DNA from 2 places in the Paenibacillus lutimineralis genome. Region 2 is predicted to be linked to the other one. Evidence: predicted binding sites of a transcription regulator. Region 2 holds the regulator's gene; the other holds the start of a gene.

Region 1 (7,045 bases), 370 kb from region 2:
ATGACTCAACACGCTTTTCCTTCATTATCCTTGTTTTTCCTGTAGCGAATATTTCACGATGTGCGTTTATCCTAGAAATTGCTTCATTGATTATTCCATTAGTACGGGCATCTGCGCCGAAAGCTAGTACACTGGCCAGAAGCAGATTGATTAAGGCAGTATGTGGCATCTCCATTGATGGGTCATCGTTTATTCGATCCGTTAAGAGAACATACTTTTCCGAATCAAATAAGGGGGATTGTAAGAATCCGTTTGTCTCAGCACTAATTATTATATTATTGTCAATTGAACTGCTCATTTCAGAAGCATAAAGCAGTTCCTTTAATTTAACCTCATCGATTAACTCAAGATTTTTACCTCTACTAAATTCTTCTGCTTGCCTCGTAAAAGAACTTGTAGTAACCAGGATGCCCTTTAATGCATTTTCCGATATAACAGTACCGTATAAATCCCTTAATTCAGGTTCGCCTACTTTCCCTTTCCACCTCTTACATTGAATCAAATATTTACCCTTAAACAATAAACCTTCATAGTTCGCTATAATGTCGATCCCGCCATCGCCACTTGCTTTAGTGATTTGTGCTCTAAATCCAAGTTTAACAAATAGGTTATAGATTAACTTTTCAAACTCCAAACCGCCCATATTCTCAAACAAAGCCATTTTTTCACCCTATTTCTTGTAATAAGCCCTATAGTACTATATAAATATTTTTAAAATCCCATATTCTCTATCATCTTTACCTTTTGTATGGGCTGCGTAGCGCTTAAGGTCTTAAGAAGCAATCTAGTCTACAACTTTATTTTTCCAGTCTAACACTTTCTTTTTCAGTCTAGTACTTTATTTTCTTTTGACAACCAGAACTTGCACCGATAAAGCAAAAAAGCCGCTAAAATAGCGACTTTCAATGGTACCAAGTTTTCGTCCCCCTGACAGCAGTCTGAAGAAAATTCTTAATAATATTCTAAATTTCAACTTCATATTTAATGTTTATTTTCATTCTTTTAACGTGAGTAATACTCATATCCTCGGTGCTTGTGAAATTTAGAATAGCGTAGTTGGTATAATCTTCACCTCTTACCCCTTTATAAGAAATACCGTGATATCCTATTTCCTTGCAACATTCAGAAATATAATTGGTTAAAGCATAATCGGAATTGTAAATCCCATCAGTATTTGAACTTTCTCGAACCAAATCATTAAATTTGTAAAATAACCTATCAATATTGAGCATTATCAATGGTCTTCGGATATAAACGTGAGCAATACAGATATCTTGTTTTGCAGTAGGATTAATTTCATAAGGTATTGAGTCGATATTATCACAACAATACAATACTGAGCTTCCAACAGGATTAAAACGCCCGTGACTCGCCCATGATTGAGGGGGGTTCCACATCTGCTCTATTCCATAATCTGTACTGTTTTTTGGGACAGTTCTACCTCTGAGAACAATGGTGCCGGGTTTTAATACTTCATAATGTTCTTTATCGTAATGTGTTTTTAGTAATTTAAAGATTGTTTGGCCTACGTTATGAAAATAACCAAGCATATGATTAGCCCTTAAATAACTTCCAAACTCTGTTAAATCTTCTATGTTAATTTTCACACCATAATCGGATGCGAAGTCTCGAATTTTTAAATATTTAATAATTTCATAAAATTGCTGAATGTCTGTTTCAGAATAGACAACGTCTTCTCTAAAAAACTTATATTCGGATCTGGTTCTATCTGTTGACGGGTCATATCTATTATAACCAAATCCACAATTCTGACATTTTAACATTAACAATAAGCTTTCTTTCGTTTTAGTTTCAAGTTGATAATATATTAAATTATCCACTGGTTGACCTAATGAGGTGAGATTTTGTATATCGTTATCGCTTAGCTCATACATTCCTTTATATTCAGAATCATCTTTAATTACTTGATCAATAAAAGCTCCTTCACAATTAAAACAATAGTGAATCTTATTCGAAATACTTTCAGACAAAATTCTTATACAAATATCGGAAAAATTATCATCAGATATGTAATATGCATTTTGAGCAATATCTTTTTGACACTTACACTTTAATTCATCATCCTCACTAGCTTGATCGAAATAAGAATCTAAAAAATGTGATTCAGTTTCCATTACTGCTTCTTTTAGTAATCTATTTTTTTGATCTCCCCTAAAGCATGTGTTGCAATTAAGATTTATGTACATACCTTTATTCCCCTTTTTCCAGTCTATAATTAAGCTGCTTTTGAGTCTGTGTTAAGAACCATTACCTAGATAATTCTTTTCCTAATTCTACACCAAATATGTCAAAAACGCTGGCTCCAGTGCAGGGGTTGTAAATGCAATCAAAGGCTGTCAATGGATTCAATACACTTCTAACTTCTTGTCGGAACGAGGGGCGACAACGTCGACCCGATGCGTGAATATGGTGTTATCCGAAGTACTCGACTTCTCGATTAGTCTATTGAATTTTATTTTTTATTAGCTCTAATAACTAACAGAGCTTCCCTCAAATTATCTGCAACATTTCTTCTATTAAGCAATTCATAACTATCTCTATCTAAAAGCAACTCATAATCTAATGCGCCACATAGACTGTTAATTCGCCCGTAACCAGGCGCGATTGGAATAGCATTACTCTTGCCCGGTGCCGCATGTTTGGCCATATTCATTCTATATAATTCAACCAACTTGTAAACAGGTTCTAATTGAACCCAACAATATTCAACTTCATCTCTAAAAAACTGATCATCTCGAAATTTCTCCAATTGTCTCCTTCTAGCATGTAAAGTTAAATTCATATGATCTTCATTATCAGCAAGTGATTTTAGTTTTAATTCAATTCCACCGTTTTTGAACAGTTTAGAAAAATCATACTTTCTGTCTCGCCACAAACGTAGAACTTCATATAATGCAAAAATCCACATTTGAGAGAATGCCCCTACAGTCATCGCTTCAAAAGATGGAGTTCTCTCTTTCTCAATATACGTTTCTAATAGGTTATACTCAAATTGAGTAATATTAGGATCGATAATACCAATATTCATTGCTTGCATTCCAAGAAATATATCATCTCTATAAAACAGGAGAGACCTAAGATCATTAGCTATTATTGAAAAATCAATATCTTCAATTGGCAAATAATCTCCACCATGCCTTATAATTACTTCTTTCATCGTTTAACCTCCTATTAAATCTATGCTCTATCTTGTTTTTTAGATTTCTCAGGTATTTCGGATAACGTCTTTTTCATGAACTTCTCAAATAATTCCATATGTAGGATATTCGCGAAACTTTTGCGCTATCCTGCCCGTTAGCTTAACGCCATTGCTTACTCAATATCAATTATTCAGAGCTTTAAATTGTCTTAGGATATAGGTTCTTTGTTCATTTCGGCTAACGATATAAGTTTTTGTCCTCAGCTCGAGACAAGAGCTTTTATCGTTTAAAAAAATGCCGCGATTTTGCGACTTCTTTAAGCCAAGATCGACAAAATACTTTTATTAAGGGGATTTATAAACAAAAAAACTTCCCTTTTAGAAAAAAACTGTTATTGAAATATCACTTGGGTTGAAGAAGTTAGTATTGTCGGTGTATTGTTAAAACTTTTAGGTATTCATTCATGTCGTAACTATTGAGCTTTGTTAACTCTATTTTAACAAATCGGCAATGAGATTAAGTTCTTGTCTCGAGCAAAATCATGAAACATTACCTTTATCATTAATCACGTAAAAGGAGAACTCGAAAAATAAACTTTAACTGGGTAATTTAACCTTTGAATCACGAACATATATTCGGTATATAATAAATACAGGAACATACTTTCGCATTCCGGAGGAGGGTGTCATTGTGGAGCCCGTTATTATGTTAGCAGATTGTCAATCTTTTTATGCGTCAGTCGAAAAAGCAGCGCACCCAGAATATCGCGATAAGCCACTCATTGTAGCTGGTGACCCGACACGGAGATCTGGAATCGTCCTTGCAGCATGTCCAATTGCTAAGCAATACGGTATAACAACTGCTGAGACATTAGGAGAGGCTCTTGGGAAATGTCCTGATGTAGTAGTTATTCGCCCACATATGCAAACTTATATTGATGTGTCACTCATGATAACGGAAATATTTGAATCCTTTACAGATTTGGTGGAGCCTTTTTCAATTGATGAACAGTTTTTAGACGTGACTGGTTCCCTCTCTTACTTTGGTTCTCCAGAGGAGATTGCGCGCAGAATCCAAGTAAAGGTAATGATGTATACAGGTGTCTGGATTAGAGTAGGTATAAGCTCAACAAAGATCCTTGCTAAAATGGCAACAGATATATGGGCAAAGAAAAACGAAACAGGAATTTTCACGTTACCCAAAAGTGATGTAGAAACCCTGTTGTGGCCGCAGCCAATAAATAAAATGTTCGGTGTTGGCTCACGGATGACCGCACATTTCCAACGGATGGGACTCGCGACGATCGGCGACCTTGGTAGTCTCCCCTTGCCAGAATTCAAGCGCAAGCTGCGGGCGCGGATGGGTCGCAACAGCGATATTCAGGCGGAGTTATTCTGGCAGACAGCGAACGGTATTGATCAGAGCCCAGTCAAGCCAAGCTCGCATGACGTACAGAAGGCCATCGGCCATCAAATGACGCTACCCCGTGATTACAGCAAGCCTCAGGAAATTGATGTCATTCTACTGGAATTAAGCGAGGAAGTTTGCCGACGTAGCCGCGCCAAGGGTTATATGGGCAGCGTCGTCGCAGCAGGGGCACAAGGTACTGATTTCGATCGGCCGACAGGCTTTTTTCACCAGATGGCGGTACCAGATCCGACGAATATTACGATGGAAGTATTCACTGCGGCCAAGACGTTATTTTATACCCATTGGGACCGGCTCCCTGTTCGCAGACTCGGCGTGACATTATCTAAGCTGGTGCCCGATGACCAATATCAGCTTACCCTGTTCGGCAATAGGGAAAAGGAAAGAAAGCTGGAACGCGTCACGGATGCGATCCGCCATAAGTTTGGAACGACCTCGATTCTGCGGGCATCCTCGTTACTTAAGGCAGCCCAGGCACGTGACCGAAGCGTCAAAATAGGAGGACACTACAAATGAGTAAGAAGCTAGAAGGCAACGGTCGCTGGGAATCCAGCCGAATGATGCTCCCTGAACATAGGGAACAATACCTGAGTCGTAGGTATGGACAGCAAGAGAAAGTGAAGACAGAACTGCCGACCAAGGAGGATCTTGAATTAGTTCGAGACTATGTGCTGCTGCCCATGATACTTACGATTGTAGATAAAAACAATACTGAGATTGGGTTTACTTCTTATTCGTTAAAAAGCCTGTATATAAAGGCTTCTCAAGTCTTAATGGCACGAATTCATGCAGATTTAAGCGTGGTAAGAAAGAAAATGAAGGTAAGGAACATAAAAGTGTTTCAAGAAGAGCGCGTGGACAGTGCTGTCCATTATAGGTTTGTCTGCCGAGGGTATGAGGATACGTTTGCTATGATGCGTGATGTTGCAAGAGCTGAAATAAGTGTAAGAATCTCTAGGTATGTGTCAGAGATGTTTAAACCTTAAACAAAGGGTCTGTAGTTCTAAAAGTGGTCTATAATAGACCACTTCATTAAAGAGTCATTTTAGTATTTCTTTGCATCAAATGCAGCTAATACATCTTTAGACAGCCTATAGATAATTTCGATTTCCTTTATGCTTCGATTGTGAAGCAACACTTTCAACGAGTCTAGCATCTTTTCTTTTTCAGAGAGTTGCACTGTTCCTAATACCTCAGCGGGGCTGATTCTTAAAGCATTAATTAACCTCTCGAGGGTCTCCAGTGAAATATTCTTTTCTCCACGCTCCACACTTCCAACATATGACTGGGGCAGTTGCGTCATTTCTCCTAATTGTTCTTGTGTAAGTCCGCGATTCTTCCGAAGAATACGGATTTGCTGCCCAATTTGTTTGATTAATTCTGCCATAAAGACCACCTCTCCTAAAGAGTAGGCAAGTCACACGAATTATTAAATACACTCATAACATATAAAACCATTTGATTTTAGATGTTATAAGAACTATTATGGTTGTGAAATAACATTATAAGGGTGAGAAAAACATCATGAATAATACTCTTCCAAATCAAGTGGTAATTGAGAATGTTCTTTTGAGCAAAATTAGAGGCAAAATTGCTTACCAGGGGAATATATCAGCGTCAACCATACTGAATTTATTTTATGTAAAGCCGTACAATGATCCTTCTGGAAAGGGTTATCAGAGACCGGTAGATCCGAAAAGAAGCCATGATTTCGCTATTTACCTTTCTAAGGGTGAAGATGCACTTTTCACACCAATTCTACTCAATGCAGCTTCCCATTGGGAGTTTGCTTGTTATAATCGTGAGCGTCCATCTTTTGGGCGCCTAATATGTAAAGGGAAGGCTTCTTTGATGGATGGCCAGCATCGTTTAGGTGGCATTCAACGTTATATTCAAGAAACTAACTCTGATTTGAATGTTCCTTTTCTTTCATTTCATTGTCTCGATGAAGATGAGGAAATAAAGCTTTTTGACACGATAAATACAAAGGCCAAGGGGATTGGCCCCTCTTTAAGTAAATATCTCAGAAGAGATTCTGATGAGTTGAGTTGGGTGGCTACACAATTGTTAATTCAAAAGGATAGTCCATTTCATAACAACGGAAGCATTACTGGTAAGCGTAACAAAGGAAGGCATATCACTCTGCAAAATTTGTATCGTACGTTAGGCTTACTGTTTAGGGATCGAAAGTTGAGTGTATTCTCTAAAGAAGAGAAACTTTCCCTTGCCATATTTTATTTCTCACAAGTTAAAGAACTATTTCCTTCTGAATGGATGGATTATAAAGGACAACGATTAACGCATATTGTTTGTCTCGATGCACTATCCATTGCCGGTTCTCAGATGCTTGCGAGCTGCGTACAAGAGTCCCGCAAGCAAGTTGAACTCGCTGCTGCTGGTCGACTTATTAAGCGGTTAAAAGGAATTGAATGGTCTAGTGATGGGCAATTGAAGTA
Region 2 (11,526 bases):
ATAAACGTCTCGTGCCTGGTTATGAAGCGCCATGCTATGTAGCTTGGTCTTCCAGTAACCGTAGCCCGATGATTCGTATTCCAGCTTCCCGCGGGATTAGTACTCGCGTTGAGGTCCGTAACCCTGACCCGGCTGCTAACCCATACCTTGCACTTGCAGTAATGCTCAAGGCAGGTCTTGATGGCATCAAGAGAAAGCTGCCGCTCGTTCAACCCGTTGATCGTAACATCTACGTGATGTCTGACGAAGAGCGTATCGAAGAAGGTATTCCAAGCTTGCCAGTAGACTTGAAGGAAGCGATCGGTGAATTAGTGCGCAGTGATATCATGGCTGATGCTCTCGGCGATCATGCTATGACCCACTTCTATGAGTTGAAAGCCATCGAATGGGATATGTTTAGAATGCAAGTCCACCAATGGGAACGTGACCAATATATGACTTTGTATTAATTCGAGGAATCCCTTGCGCCGTAAGGCGTGGGGGTTTTTTATTGTTGGGTAAATAACAATGAATAAAGCAGTTTCTACTAATTGCCGACAAATGCCCCAAATTTATGAGAAAAGATGCGCAGCTATGTATTGGCTGCCCTAGGTATTATTTCGAACCCGAAACAACCAGACAGAGGATATAACGAGTGTACAAGAATCTAATAAATAGGCCACGTATAGTGATGTATGCCTAATCTTTGTAACGGGCATTTGAATAGAATGCACTGTACCATATAACAGAGGAGGTATTTAAATGGGTGAAATTGGTGGTGTAGGTTGTTGCGGTCCTGGATTCGGAGGAGCAATTGGGACTTCAACTACTGTAATTTTGGTTCTCTATATACTCCTTGTTATTATCTTAAGAACATTTTAATTAGTGACGAACCTCGAGTAATATCAAAAACTGGGGTGTGGTAACGTTCGTGGAAACACCGTAGCACAAGCCGAAAACAGCAGTATTTAAAAAGCCAACTAGTTTAATGGGGACTGCCCCCCGTTTGTGGGACAGGGATTAAAACTCCTTGCAAGTTTAAATAACCAGTCGTCGATATTCTATCGGCGACTGGTTATTTAGTCGTTAGATCAGATCGAGTTATAGTAGTTAATGTAATCTCGAACGGTCTGCTCAATACAGGTAAGCCAATCAATAGTCATTTTACTTTTATATAGACGATAACTACTGTTATGTTCCCAAAGTTGTACAAGTATTTTGATAATTAGACTATAGGATAGGTAGATATGTCCAAACTGTTAATCAAAATTTGAATAGGATGATGTGTACTTTAAAAACAAGGAGGTTGCACACATGAGCGATGTAGTTGGCGGTGTAGGTTGTGGCGGGGGACTGTTTACATCAACAGCAGCAATTTTAGTGCTCTTCATTCTGCTTGTTATCATTACAAGAGCTTTTGTATTTTAACTAATTAATCTTAGTTACATGGCTACGGTGTTTCCGATAAAAGCTGAAACACCGTAGCTCAATCCGATGATGTCGTTAAAAGGCTCCGCTGGCTTGATGCTGGCGGAACTTATTATTAATAGAAAGATCATCTTAGATTCGTTTAGGTAGAGATTTTCTTATCTTGCTGTCATCATTACATTTTAGAATGGCTGTCAGATGTTTACGAAGTGCTTCAATATTTTCAAGGTCCCTATCTCTTCTCTTAATATCTATGTAACAAAGTATGCAAATAATAGGAGGAGAGGTAACGGATATTTACCTAATTAATAAAGTTGTGTGCTTATCTACTATAGTCGTGAATATTGAACCACCTAAGGGTGCTAATATTCAATTTACTTACGCTTTATTGTACGAACAAAAGCGACTATCGAAAAAATCAGTGCAGTTAAGCTGGAAGCAAAAACTAAGAATTCCACATTTCAATCCCCATTCTCGTATATTGAATACTCATTTCTTATAAGAATCTCCGGGGAGGAACTTCCCATAATAGCAATCAGCATCGGAATAACGAACCCAATAATCGTTTTTCTTCTCACGGAACCCCCCGTATTGATATCACGATATTTCCAGTGTCTTACAGTGAATACGATAGCATAATAAACATAATGGTCAAGTGCGTTAGAAACTAGTATCTCTATAAAAAACACTATAAACCTGCTCGGAACATAAAATGACCTTAGAACTTCCCACTGGGAAGCCTAAGGACGGAGAATTTTACTATCTCGTTATTTGGATTTTCATTAACCTTTTGAAAGCGACTAGTCTATATACGTATGCTTGAAGGTCTGGATAGAGGGGGCGACTAGCCCCTCTTTTATCTAATATTCCGGCATGATCCAGACAATTTCGCAAATGCGAACAATAAACTTCATATGTCTTTCTTCAAGTACGACATGGTCTTGTTTTACATCGATGATACATCCGTCGAGTCTGCCGCGAGTAGTTTCCAGAATGACAACTTTACCTTTAAGGGACATTAAACATTCAACAACGCATTGATCAACAGGATGAACAATGATAGATTGAGGCATGTGATGCTTATGTGGCATATTAGGCATATTTGACATACTAGTCATGGTGGGCATTTGATACATCATTGGATAACTGTTCAAAAAATTACCTCCCAGTAAATTGTATACGACATTCTATGCATTAGCCTATAAAACAAACTGGGCGGATGCCTAGAGTTTAAAATTAAAATTCATTAGACAAGTCAAATACGGACTTTGAGAACAAGAGGAGATAACAAAATAATTACAACTTAAAAGGCATCCCAGCAGGGATGCCTTTAATCCATCGTTGTAGCATTAAATCGTCAATAATCGATTGCTGCAACTTATGTAGGATTCGTCCGAACAGACGCAGTCCATTGTATAAAATCAAGATTAATGAAAATCCCGGAAGAGGCCGATGACTTTGCCGAGGATGCTTACGTGCTTCAAGCGAAGGGGCTCCATGGTTGGATTCTCCGGCTGAAGGCGGATATGATCCTTCTCTTTGTAGAAGGTCTTGACCGTGGCTTCATCTTCCTCAGTCATTGCTACGACGATATCGCCGTTGTTCGCGGTCTGCTGTTGTCTTACGATAACATAATCGCCATTATGGATTCCGGCTTCAATCATGCTGTTGCCGACAACGGACAACATGAAAATCTCGCCATCGTTCGCATAATGATTAGGCAACGGAAAGTAATCCTCTATATTCTCGGTTGCCGTGATCGGCACGCCTGCTGTTACTTTACCGACGACAGGAACGCGTGCTACCGAATGGGCGAACAGGCCGGCGCTTTCGGATTCCTCGCCAAGCAGCTCAATAGCTCTCGGTTTGGTAGGGTCGCGTCGAATGAATCCCTTCTTCTCCAGACGATCCAGATGTCCGTGTACCGTAGAGCTGGAGGCTAGTCCAACGGCTTCTCCAATTTCACGGACGGAGGGTGGATATCCTTTCGTTCGTACTTCGCTGCGAATAAATTCCAAGATTGCTTGCTGGCGGCTGGACACCTTAGACATAACCAATCAACTCCAGTTAGTAACGTTTGGAAAAATTATAACATAGAACTACCGTTCGTACAAACATAAGTTCTAACTTTATACGTTTTTGATCCCATTTCATACATATATACCGAATAGATGCCGTCGAATGATGTGAAAAAAATAGAGAACGAATGTTCGAAAAAAGTATTGAATCAAACAAGTGTTCGTGTTATATTATTTTCAGCAATAAGAACACTTGTTTGGAGTGAGGAAAATGCTTAAATATAGCACTTATAAGAGTATTTATACGGAGCCAGTTCAGAAAACTTCTATATTGCCAGGGAGACGGAGCGCCCATCTTTCTAGAACAGCTAAGAGAACGATGTTGGTGCTTGTACTACTATTGTTAACCTGTACAGGAGTGGTCTCGGCTTTTGCCTCATCGACTGATAACGCTAATAAGAAACCGTTGGAGACAGTTATTGTTATGCCGGGTGATACGTTATGGGAGATTGCTTCTGAGCATAAACCCCAGGGCAAAGACATTAGAAAATATATAGATACAATCAAGCGTGCTAATGGAAAGCATTTGAGTTCGATACAAGCTGGGGAAGTGCTGGTTCTCCCTAACTAATCAGTTGTAAGTTCGTTCTAGTAGGTCCACGGAATGAATGTCGATACCGTTTTACGATGAAGAGAAATTACTATATAATGAAGAGAGCTTGCACTAAAGGCGGCACTGCCTTGACAAGCTCTTTTTCTCATGTCAGAGTATGAATAATTACTGCTTTGCATGAGCGGTAAATACGGCTTGAATCTGAATCTCTTCTATAATATGAGGATGAGAGCTGTAATAAAAGACTAACGACTTGGGGAGGGAATTATGGATATAGAATCTGTTGTTGCACGGATCAATGAATTGGCCCGTAAACATAAATCTGATGGGTTAACCGAAGAAGAGATTCTGGAGAGAGCTAAGCTGCGCGAGAGATATCTCGAGAATTTCCGGGCGAATTTCCGTCAAAGATTAGAACAAATCGAAATCGTCGATGAGTAAGCCGGCCCTTTGGGCCTGGCTATACATAACATGCTGCTTACGAACAAGTGTCGGGCTTGATTGGCTGGACATTTCGTAGGCTTATAATGTTGATAGCGCTATTAATATGAGGAGGACAGAATATGGGTTCATTTGACAGAAAAGTAGAACGCAATCAAAAAAGACTGAACCAAAAAGGGAAAGGGCCTACGATCACGACAGGCACGGCATCCAACCCACGGAAATCGCTTGGTGCAAGAGGGGAGGGGGATATTTTCCGGGGGCGCAATATCATCCTGCCGGGAGTGTTAGTGTTTATTGCCTTATTGTATTCAACCGTTGGAATGATCGGTAATTCAGCGGATATGAGTACCTGGCTTTATTGGCTGACGATCGGGCTGTACTTACTGCTGGCCTTCACCTTGTACATGAGAAGACCCTATCTACGCATTAACAAGAATTGGATATATACAACCAAATATAACCGCGACCGAATTCTGGAAGCAGGCAACATTAGCAAAATCAAAGTCAGCCGCAAGAAAATCATGATCGTGCCTAAGATTAAGGATGCGAATTGGGTATTCTATCGTACTCGGAATCAGTTTGATACGGCAGCTATGGGAGACCGTCTGGAGCAGTTCGCACACACTCATCATGTTACCTTTGAGAGAGAGTAGGAAACTTCGAGAGAGCGCATAGCAAATGATGTAATTTGGCATGGGAGAGGGAGGAGTGGTCGAAGTGACCATAAAAGCGGTATGCTTTGATTTGGATGATACATTGCTCTGGGATGATCGGAGCGTAAAAGAGGCTTTCGAGGAGACATGTCGCAAGGCTGAAGCAGTAACGGGCTGCAACTCGATAGAACTGGAAGCGGCTGTCCGCAGAGAAGCTAGGGAATTGTATGAATCCTATGAGACATTTTCTTTTACGAAAATGATCGGGATAAATCCATTTGAAGGGCTATGGGCTAACTTCTCAGCTGGGGAACAGCCGGAATTCCGTCAGCTTGAAGAACTGGCACCGATCTACCGTAAGGAGTCTTGGCGCCGCGGCTTGCTTGCCCTCGGTATTGCTAACGATGAATTGGCCGCCGAGCTTGCAGAAGGTTTTGCTGCAGAACGCCGGGAACGTGCGTATGTATATGAAGAGACATTCCAAATTCTGCAGGAGTTGAAGGGGAAGGTTAAGCTGCTTCTACTAACGAATGGCTGCCCTGCCCTGCAACAAGAGAAGCTGGATGGAGTGCCAGAGCTATCTGGTTACTTCGATAAGGTCATTATCTCCGGCAGCTTCGGCAAAGGCAAACCGGATTCCACGATCTTCAAGCATGCGCTTGAGCAATTAGGAACAGAGCCCGAAGAGACCTTAATGGTTGGGGACAAGCTTACGACCGATATTCGCGGAGCGCTTAGTGTTGGCATTAATGCCGTATGGATCAATCGGGATGAGAAGACCCGAAATGATGAGATCGTCCCGGATTATGAAATTTCTCATCTGTCCCAATTGCACCAGATTATTGCGGAATTAGCTTAATAGATCTCACCGTTATGATTCATGAAGAAAGGAAGATAGCATGCGAAGAAGAGGCTGGAGTGTTCTGTTATTCGCACTTGTTCTCATCGTGATTAGTGGTTGCGGAGATAAGAAATCCGGCAATCATACAGACAACATGGCTATGGAACCTATTCAGGTGAGGCTTCAAGTGAATCCGACTGAGATTCAAGCAGGCGAGAAGGTTCGTTTTGAGGCCAAGGTAACGCAACAAGGGGAGACGGTGGATGACGCCAAAGAGGTCATGTTTGAGATCTGGAAGGACGGGGATACCGAGGATCAGCATAGTAAGGTAACTGTCAAGAGTGCTGGAGAGGGAACCTACGTACTAGAGAAGACCTTTAAAGAGGCGGGCAACTATCAAGTCATCTCCCATGTTACGGCCAGAGATCAGCATTCGATGCCATCAGAGAAATTTACAGTTCTTGAGTAAGGCTTAGGATGCAAATGTTATGTCAAGAGAACTGCTCTTCATTACGAAGGGCAGTTTTTTTTATGTCCTCCTCTGATGTGCATATTTGTCACTGCGAAGTCCAGAACTTCATGCGGAATAGAAGCTCAGTCGTTAGTTCTGCTCGACAGAACGAAGTGTAGAGACGGCTTTTTACTCATTCAATCAAGGTGGATATAAATACGAACATTTATCAATCCACTGGTAAAATTTATTCGTGTTTTTAATTCTCATTACCCTGATGCGATTACCTGTTCATTAATTGATTCTTAATCGAGTTAAATACATCCGGTTATGTGATAGCCGCGTTTGGATCGACGCTTGAAATTCAGCGATAAGGTCAGTCATGGCGCGTACTTTCCGATTTGTAATTGCACCTTTTCTTAATGGCTGACTTCTGATACACTAAAACTTAACGTTTTGCGGGAGGGATTGAACATGAGTAAACCAAGTCTAGAGTCCAGAATGAAAGAACGAATATTAATCCTCGATGGGGCCATGGGCACCATGATTCAGCAGAAGAACCTGTCTCCTGCCGATTTCGGCGGGGAAGACCTGGACGGTTGTAATGAAATGCTTGTGCTCACCCGTCCGGATGTGATTCAGAACATTCATGAGCAATACTTGGAAGCGGGAGCCGATCTAATCGAGACGAATACATTCGGTGCTACTTCTATAGTGCTTGCTGAATACGGGCTGCAAGACCAAACGCGTGAGATTAACTTGGCAGCTGCGCGTCTGGCGATTGCTGCGGCTGATAAATATAGCACACCGGAACATCCGCGCTACGTCGTTGGTGCTCTTGGCCCCACGACGAAGACATTATCGGTTACAGGTGGAGTCACTTTTGACGAGCTTATAGACAGCTATGAGGAACAAGTGCTGGCATTAATCGAGGCCGGTGTCGATGCAATGCTACTTGAGACATCGCAGGATACGCTAAATGTGAAGGCGGGGAGTATCGGAATTACCCGAGCTTATGAGAAGTCCGGAATAAGACTGCCTCTCATGATATCCGGTACCATCGAGCCGATGGGAACGACACTGGCTGGACAGAATATCGAAGCATTCTATATCTCGCTGGAGCATTTGAAGCCGATCTCGATTGGACTCAACTGTGCTACCGGACCGGAATTCATGCGTGATCATATCAGAACCTTGTCCGATATGGCCAGAACAGCTATAAGCTGCTATCCAAATGCCGGACTGCCTGATGAGAATGGTAATTATCACGAATCGCCGGATTCGCTGGCCCAGAAGCTGGCAGGCTTCGCTGAGCAAGGCTGGCTGAATATCGCAGGTGGCTGCTGTGGGACGACACCTGCTCATATTGCTGCAATGGCCGATAAGATGAGCCACTTCGAACCGAGAACGATTAGCGGCGAGCATCCGCCGGCATTATCCGGTATCGATCCAGTCTATGTTGAAGCGGACAACCGTCCATATATGATTGGTGAGAGAACGAACGTACTTGGATCACGCAAGTTCAAGCGCCTTATTGTAGAGGGGAAATATGAGGAGGCGTCGGAGATTGCCCGTGCTCAAGTGAAGAATGGAGCTCAGGTGATTGACGTCTGTGTACAGGACCCGGATCGCGACGAAGCCCAGGATATGAAGCTATTCTTGGAGCTTGTAGCCAAGAAGGTGAAGGTACCGCTGATGATCGATACGACGGATCCCGAGGTGCTGGATCTCGCTCTAACCTACTGCCAGGGTAAGTCGATAATTAACTCCATTAATCTTGAAGATGGTGAAGAAAAATTCGAGACCGTAACCCCGCTTATTCATAAATATGGGGCAGCGGTTGTCGTTGGCACGATTGATGAGAAAGGGCAAGCGATCACACGGGAGGGCAAACTGGAAGTTGCCAAGCGTTCGCATGATTTGCTCGTGAACAAGTATGGCCTTTCTGCGGAGGATATTATTTTTGATCCATTGGTGTTCCCTGTCGGCACGGGGGATGAGCAATATATCGGCTCTGCTAAGGAGACGATCGAAGGTATTCGTCTAATTAAGCAGGAACTGCCTGCTTGCCATACAGTACTTGGAATTAGTAACGTCTCCTTCGGCTTGCCGGAAGCGGGACGTGAAGTACTGAACTCCGTCTTCTTGTACGAATGTACGAAGGCAGGGCTCGATTATGCGATTGTGAACACCGAAAAGCTGGAACGTTATGCTTCGATTCCTGAGGAGGAACGTAGATTAGCTGAAGAGCTGATCTATAATACGAATGACGAGACTTTGGCCGCATTTGTCGCCGCTTTCCGTAACAAGAAGGTAGAGAAGAAGGAGAAGGCAGTGAATCTGTCGCTCGAGGAGCGACTGGCTTCTTACGTTGTGGAGGGCACGAAGGAAGGTCTGATTCCCGATCTGGAGGAAGCGTTGAATCGTTACAGCGCGCTTGAGGTTATTAATGGTCCACTGATGGCCGGGATGGAAGAGGTTGGACGTCTGTTCAATAACAATGAGCTTATCGTGGCTGAGGTGCTGCAGAGTGCTGAGGTCATGAAGGCGTCAGTAGCCTTTCTAGAGAACTTCATGGAGAAGAATGAGACATCTGTCAAAGGCAAGATCCTGCTGGCTACTGTGAAGGGTGACGTCCATGATATTGGTAAAAACCTGGTCGAAATCATTCTCTCCAATAACGGTTACAAAATCGTGAATTTGGGCATAAAAGTACCACCGGAGCGTATTATTGAAGCTTACCGGGAAGAGAAAGCCGATGCGATCGGACTATCCGGTCTGCTCGTTAAGTCGGCTCAGCAGATGGTAGCTACGGCTCAAGACCTGCGCGGAGCGGGAATCGATGTGCCGATCATGGTCGGCGGAGCGGCGCTGACACGAAAATTCACGCGGACAAGGATTCGTCCCGAGTATAATGGGCTTGTCGTCTATGCCAAGGATGCGATGGATGGGCTCGATCTAGCCAACAAGCTTATGGATAAGGACCAGCGTGAGAAGATGCGGGTAGAGATGGAAGTGGAGAAAGAAGCGGATTCCAAGGTGGCCGAGAAGACTCCACTGCCACAGTTAACCCGAGTTGAACGCTCAAAAATATCGCTGGATGTGCCAGTATATCAGCCACCAGATCTGGAGCGTCACATCTTAAGAGATTATCCGATTCAGCACATTATTCCATATATTAATATGCAAATGCTGTTAGGACATCATTTGGGATTGCGTGGCTCAGTAGAGCAATTGCTCGCCAAGGGCGATCCGAAGGCCGTACAATTGAAAGAGACAGTGGACGAGATTCTAGCGCATGCTGCCCGTGATGGTATTATTCGGGCGAATGCGATGTATCGGTTCTTCCCGGCACAATCGTCAGGCAATGATATTATCGTGTATGATCCGGAAGATCATAGCAAAGTCCTCAAAAATTTCAGCTTCCCAAGACAACAGGTTGAACCGTATTTATGTCTGGCGGATTTTCTGAAGCCTGTGGACAGTGGTATTATGGATTATGTAGGTTTCCTCGTCGTTACGGCTGGACAAGGTGTACGTGAATTGTCTGAGAAATGGAAAGACAGTGGAGATTACTTGCGGTCGCATGCGCTACAGGCTGTTGCACTCGAGACTGCAGAAGGACTTGCGGAACGGGTGCATCATATAATGCGTGATATTTGGGGCTTCCCAGACCCGCAGGATATGACGATGAAGCAGCGTCATGGAGCCAGATATCAAGGCATAAGGGTCTCCTTCGGATATCCGGCATGTCCAAATCTGGAGGATCAAGGCCCGTTATTCGAGCTGATGAAGCCGGAGGATATCGGTGTTGAGTTGACTGAAGGATTTATGATGGAGCCGGAGGCTTCCGTCTCTGCCATGGTATTTGCTCATCCTCAGGCTCAATACTTTAATGTAGATAAAGCCTAAGTTAAATAGCGAGAACCCTCCGGTCTACGGAGGGTTCTCAGGCAATTTGAAGGGCTATAAGCCTTAAGGAGGTTAGATTCATGGAATTATATTTCATGGGCACAAATGCCGGGGTTCCTTCATTGGAGCGAAATGTAACATCGCTAGCACTCCGCCTGTTTGATGAACGGCGCAGCTTCTGGTTATTTGATTGCGGAGAGGGCACACAACATCAAATACTACGCTCGCCCCTCAAACTTAGTAAGTTGGAGAAGATCTTCATTACGCATCTTCACGGTGATCATCTGTTTGGACTGCCGGGGCTTATCTCGAGTAGGGCCTATCAGGGAGGAAATACACCGTTGACCCTATATGGTCCGCCAGGGTTAAAGCAATATATAACGACCTCACTGAATATTAGTGAATCAAGAATTGATTACCGACTTGATATCGTCGAACATGAGGGTGGGAAATTGTTCGAGGATGAGACCTTTTGCATTGAGTCCGAACTGCTAGATCACCGGATCGCGAGCTATGGCTATCGAGTCATCGAGAAAGACCTCCCGGGCAAGCTTGATTCTGTTATACTTGCCAGTCACGGCATTAAGCCAGGTCCGCTATATGGTAAGCTGAAGCGGGGGGAGAGCGTTGAGGCTCCAGATGGTGTAACAATAACGCCGGATGAAGTGCTTGGTCGTCCTAAGCAAGGCAGAATCGTCACGATCCTTGGGGATACGCGTCCGTGTCAGGCTGTGATCAGTTTGTCAGAGGGAGCCGATGCTATGGTTCATGAATCCACTTTTCTCGATGAATTGGCACAGACAGCCTATGATTATCATCATAGCACCGCGAAGCAGGCTGCCGAAGCGGCAAAGGCTGCAGGCGCGAAGCAGCTCTATCTTACGCATTTCAGTTCAAGATATAAATCCGAGGAACAGCTTCACCGATTACTTGTTGAAGCGAAGCAAACCTTCGCGAATGCTGAGCTGGCAAGAGAGCATGTGATTTACCCGGTAGTACGTGCTGATGGGGAAGAATAGGGTGGGAAATAATAGCTCTAATGAATTATTTTCCGGGAAAGCGCAGGATATGACAGGCGATTGCAAAGTTTGCTAAATCAAAGAAATGGGATAGATCCGACTTCGATTTTGTTCGACGCGGCCAGACGAGATAACACGATAGTTTGACAGGATCACAGCCCATTTACT

What was found. Region 2 encodes LexA, which represses DNA repair genes until DNA is damaged. Its sites were predicted from a motif close to CGAACATATGTTCG; they were not measured.
Region 1: a site for LexA is predicted at 3,786-3,799, ahead of EI981_RS09505 (DNA polymerase IV). Genes of this name have one in related genera too.

Annotation. Positions count from the first base shown of each region.
Region 1 covers NZ_CP034346.1:2,282,065-2,289,109, reverse strand. Annotated here, with positions in the region: gene EI981_RS09520 (restriction endonuclease) at 1-661, opposite strand, end outside; gene EI981_RS09515 (RES domain-containing protein) at 963-2,207, opposite strand; gene EI981_RS09510 (hypothetical protein) at 2,474-3,178, opposite strand; gene EI981_RS09505 (DNA polymerase IV) at 3,852-5,105, shown strand; gene EI981_RS09500 (YhjD family protein) at 5,102-5,575, shown strand; gene EI981_RS09495 (helix-turn-helix domain-containing protein) at 5,635-5,976, opposite strand; gene EI981_RS09490 (DGQHR domain-containing protein) at 6,114-7,045, shown strand, end outside.
Region 2 covers NZ_CP034346.1:2,650,442-2,661,967, forward strand. Annotated here, with positions in the region: gene glnA (type I glutamate--ammonia ligase) at 1-449, shown strand, start outside; gene EI981_RS29540 (YjcZ family sporulation protein) at 742-861, shown strand; gene EI981_RS29545 (YjcZ family sporulation protein) at 1,294-1,407, shown strand; gene EI981_RS11240 (DUF2642 domain-containing protein) at 2,268-2,561, opposite strand; gene lexA (transcriptional repressor LexA) at 2,835-3,458, opposite strand; gene EI981_RS11250 (LysM peptidoglycan-binding domain-containing protein) at 3,697-4,056, shown strand; gene EI981_RS11255 (DUF896 domain-containing protein) at 4,306-4,479, shown strand; gene EI981_RS11260 (hypothetical protein) at 4,602-5,135, shown strand; gene EI981_RS11265 (HAD family hydrolase) at 5,200-5,994, shown strand; gene EI981_RS11270 (FixH family protein) at 6,035-6,445, shown strand; gene metH (methionine synthase) at 6,902-10,339, shown strand; gene rnz (ribonuclease Z) at 10,420-11,358, shown strand.